Regions from separate parts of the Desulfofundulus sp. JL263-se genome, predicted to be linked through region 2. Evidence: predicted binding sites of a transcription regulator. Region 2 holds the regulator's gene; the other holds the start of a gene.

Region 1 (2,207 bases), 1.2 Mb from region 2:
CTTTCTTGTCGGTAATCAATATATAGGGGTCTTCCAGTTCCGCTTCCATTTTGTCGGTGTCAGTAATCATATAAGGAGAAATATAACCGCGGTCGAAATTCATACCTTCTACAACTTCCAGGGTGGTGCCCATACCCTTGGACTCTTCCACGGTTATAACGCCGTCTTTGCCAACCTTCTCCATGGCATCTGCAATCAGGTCACCAATGGACTTATCGTTGGCTGAAATGGACGCCACCTGGGCAATGGCTTCCTTGCTTTCCACTTGTACGGCCTTTTCTTTGATGGCTTCAACGGCCTTTTCTACTGCCTTTTCAATACCCCGCTTCATAATCATGGGGTTGGCGCCGGCAGCAACATTCTTGGAACCTTCCCGCACAATAGCCTGGGCCAGGATGGTTGCGGTGGTTGTACCATCACCGGCCACATCGTTGGTCTTGGTGGCAACCTCTTTTACCAGCTGGGCGCCCATGTTCTCAAAGGGATCATCCAGCTCTATTTCACGGGCAATGGTTACCCCGTCATTGGTGATAGTGGGAGAACCGAACTTTTTCTCTAAAACAACATTACGCCCTTTGGGTCCCAAGGTAACCTTTACTGCTTCGGCCAGGGCATTTATACCTCTTTGTAAAGCACTGCGTGCTTGCTCGCGGAAGATAATTTCTTTACCTGCCATTTTTCTTACCCCCTTTTATTTTTTATTTCTCAATTACACCAAGAATATCCATTTCACGCAGGATCAGATATTCCTCATCGTCAATTTTTACTTCGTTACCGGCATATTTGGAATATAAAATTCTATCTCCAACCTTAACATCAATGGGCACACGCTGGCCATTATCCAGCAAACGGCCGGAACCCACTGCAACAACTTCGCCTTCCTGCGGCTTTTCCTTGGCGGTTTCCGGAAGAACAATACCACTCTTGGTCTTTTCTTCGGCAGGAATGGGCTTAACTACTACCCTGTCGCCCAAAGGTCTAATCATGTTATACCCTCCTTTGTTTAGATTATTATTGTTAGCACTCATTTAAGCTGAGTGCTAATACCTACGTAATATAATATAGGAAGGAGACAAATAAAAAGCAAACGGCTTTTAAAAACATTTTAGGCCGTTTTGGCTTAATAAGAAAAAATGTTTAAGTACGGCTCTCAATTTCTCCTTCTATATCTTTCTTATTCCATCCCACATATTTACTTCCAAATTTCTAGCAATATTTTCCCACCTTATTCCCCTTTTTATACTATTATTCCCAAAATTTTTTACCTGGCGCATTCTCCTCCCCGACCGGTCATTATTTCCAGGCCATGGGGCAGGGCGGGAATGATTGCTTCCAGACACTCTTTGGCCCCTTTGGGGCTCCCGGGAAGATTTATTATCAGGGTCCGGTGCCGGATACCCGCCACGGCCCGGCTTAACATAGCCCGGGGCGTCTTTTTTAAACTTTCCAGGCGCATTACTTCGGCCAGGCCGGGAACTTCCCGCTCAATCACCGCCAGGGTGGCCTCGGGAGTATTGTCCCTGGGCCCCAGGCCGGTACCGCCGGTGGTCAGTACCAGGTCCAGCTTTTCCCGGTCACAATATTCAATCAGGGTTTCCTTTATGGTTTCCAAATCATCCGGGATAACCCGGTAGGCAACCACCTCCCACTGCATCTGCTCCACTATTTCACGGATTGCCAGGGCGCTTTTATCCTCCCGCTCACCCCGGGAACCCTTGTCGCTCATGGTAACTATACCGACCCTGTACATTGAAATGCACCTCTCTTTCCTTTGTACCGGTTTTCAATTACTGCTAAAATTATAAAAACATCTTAAATTAAGCGGAGGTAAAAAATGGACCCAATTAAGGAAATTAATATCCTAAAAATAGAAAACGGCAGCCGCCGGGAAACAAGCGACGTAGTCACAGAAGAAAAAGCCTACACCCTTCACGTCAATGACGAAGAGGTGGTCACCCTGCTCTGTTCCCCGGTGCACCTGCGGGAACTGGCCGCGGGATTCCTCTGCGCCGAGGGGTTTATCTCCCGCAGGGAAGAACTTTTGGGCTTGGCCGTAAATCATAACGACGGCCTTATCTGGGCCGAAACTTCCACGCCGCCGCCCCGGGGATTTTTGAAGCGCTCCATTGCTTCCTGCTGCGGCCGGGGAAGGGCTTCCTTTTACTTCTCCAATGACGTTGAAAACATAAAGCCCGTTACGGGGGAAA
Region 2 (2,207 bases):
CCCTTAACAGGGGAGATTTGCCCGTCGCCCTCAAGGAAGAGATTGACCGGGAAACGGAGATGGCGGAAACGGTATTCCTGGGGCTGCGCTTGATAGAGGGGCTGGATTTGGACCGTTTTTACAGGCGTTTTGGCTGCTCTTTGCAGGATATTTATTCCGAACAATTGAGCCGGTTAATTGAATACGGGCTGATAGAAATAAAGGAAAATCACTTGAGGTTGACCCGCCGGGGACTGCCCGTGGCCAACCAAGTTTTCATGGAATTTTTGTAAAAAACTCATTGGAAACCGATGTGAGGGACTGCAATTAGCATAAGAAATAGCGGAGCATCATGTGCAATATGTAGAAGCGCTTGGGCCGGTCCGAAGCGAGACGTAGTCCCGTCGACGCGAAGCACCTGAGCGAAGCGGGGAACACCGACCCTTTACATCCTAAAATTGTACAGGCACCGTCTTATTTTCCGGGGTCGTTATTGCTTGACAAAAGCCGGTTACGGTGCTATGTTTTATTTAAGTGTTTAGCACTCAAGCAATGGGAGTGCTAACAAGGAGGTGCTTGCGGGGTGAAGCTGAGCAGTCGAAAGCAGCAAGTATTGATGGCGATCATCCAGGATTACATTTCGACTGCAGAGCCGGTTGGTTCCAGAACCATTGCCCGTAAATATAAATTGGGAGTAAGCCCCGCTACTATAAGAAACGAAATGGCCGACTTGGAAGAAATGGGTCTAATAGAGCAGCCCCATACTTCTGCAGGGCGCATTCCTTCGGATTTAGGTTACCGGTATTACGTGGATAATTTGATGCAGCGGGAAGGACTTACCAAGGAAGAAGAAGACCTTATTAAAAAGGGTTATGAAACTAAAGTTAAAGATATTGGAGAGGTTATTCAACGTACGGGGGATATGCTGTCTCAACTTACAAACTATGCTGCCGTGGTAATGACTTCACAAAGGGGTAAGGTTTCCTTTAAACACATTCAGCTGGTACAAATGAATGAAGGCCAGGCCATGATAATTGTAATTACAGAAGCCGGGACAGTTCATCACCGTATTATCGAAATTCCGGAAAGTATTACTTCCGCGGACCTTGAGACCATTTCCTCTGTACTTAACCGCAAGTTGCAGGGACGTACCATGGAAGCCATCAGGCTTACATTAATTAAAGAAATCTATTTTGAATTAGCCAAGCAAAAACAAATTTTAAGTAAGGCCATGGAATCAATCAGGGAAGGCCTGATAATGGAAGCTGAGGATAAAATTTACCTGGGCGGGGTATTTAATATTCTTAACCAGCCGGAATTTCACAACGTGGAGAAGGTCAAAACTTTATTGAGCCTTCTGGAACAGGAGTCCCTGTTAGCCAGCCTGATGTCCGATGTAATGGAAGATTCAAAGGGAGTTTTGGTGCGTATTGGTGGCGAGATGAGCAACGAATACATGCGCGAATGCAGCATGGTTATGGGAACATATCATTTTGGCGGCCAGCCGATAGGATCGATAGGGGTACTTGGGCCGACGCGGATGGATTATGCCAGGGTAGTTGCAGTAGTGGAATACATGACAAAGAATTTATCCCTGGTAATGGACCGGTTGTTCAAGGGGCGCGGCAGGTGAGGAGGATTAAAGCTTGAGCCTTAAACAGCAGGCCAACAAAGGATCGGAAGTTGACGAACGGCTGGCTGCGTTAATTACCAACAGTAATGCCGTTCGGGCCATAGTTTCATCGGTGGAAGGTACACTGGGGCCGAAGGGCCTGGATACAATGCTGGTTGATAAATTCGGGGATGTGGTGATAACCAACGATGGTGTTACCATCCTCACTTTAATGGAGGCAAATCATCCTGCTGCCCGCATGCTGATCAACGTGGCCCGGGCCCAGCAAGATGAAATCGGGGACGGTACCACCACGGCCACCGTCATGGCCGGAACCATGGTGTCCATGGGAGTTGATCAGGTGGCCAGGGGGGTGCCCGTTGCCCGGGTAATAGAGGGCCTGAGGTTTGGAATAAAGCACGGGTTGGAGTTAATGCAGGCTAGAGTGCGTCCTGTAAGTGGTACCGGTGATCCTGTTTTGTGGCAAGTAGCCCTGGTTGCCGGGAGAGAGCACCATGACATTGCGGATCTGGTGGTGGAAGCGGCACATCTTATCGGAAGAAAAGAGATCGTTGATCCGGATTTTAAATTTTCTGACACCGTAGTGGCCGAGGAG

What was found. The regulator HrcA, encoded in region 2, represses chaperone genes, less so after heat shock. The targets are predictions, from matches to a motif close to TGTTAGCACTCNNNNNNNNNGAGTGCTAACA.
Region 1: groES (co-chaperone GroES) is a predicted target of HrcA. The motif match lies at 1,016-1,046, and genes of this name have one in related genera.

The regions. Positions count from the first base shown of each region.
Region 1 covers NZ_CM149993.1:481,353-483,559, reverse strand. Annotated here, with positions in the region: gene groL (chaperonin GroEL) at 1-676, opposite strand, end outside; gene groES (co-chaperone GroES) at 699-986, opposite strand; gene mog (molybdopterin adenylyltransferase) at 1,262-1,750, opposite strand; gene fdhD (formate dehydrogenase accessory sulfurtransferase FdhD) at 1,835-2,207, shown strand, end outside.
Region 2 covers NZ_CM149993.1:2,392,704-2,394,910, reverse strand. Annotated here, with positions in the region: gene hemW (radical SAM family heme chaperone HemW) at 1-272, shown strand, start outside; gene hrcA (heat-inducible transcriptional repressor HrcA) at 563-1,612, shown strand; gene ACX4JR_RS12415 (TCP-1/cpn60 chaperonin family protein) at 1,626-2,207, shown strand, end outside.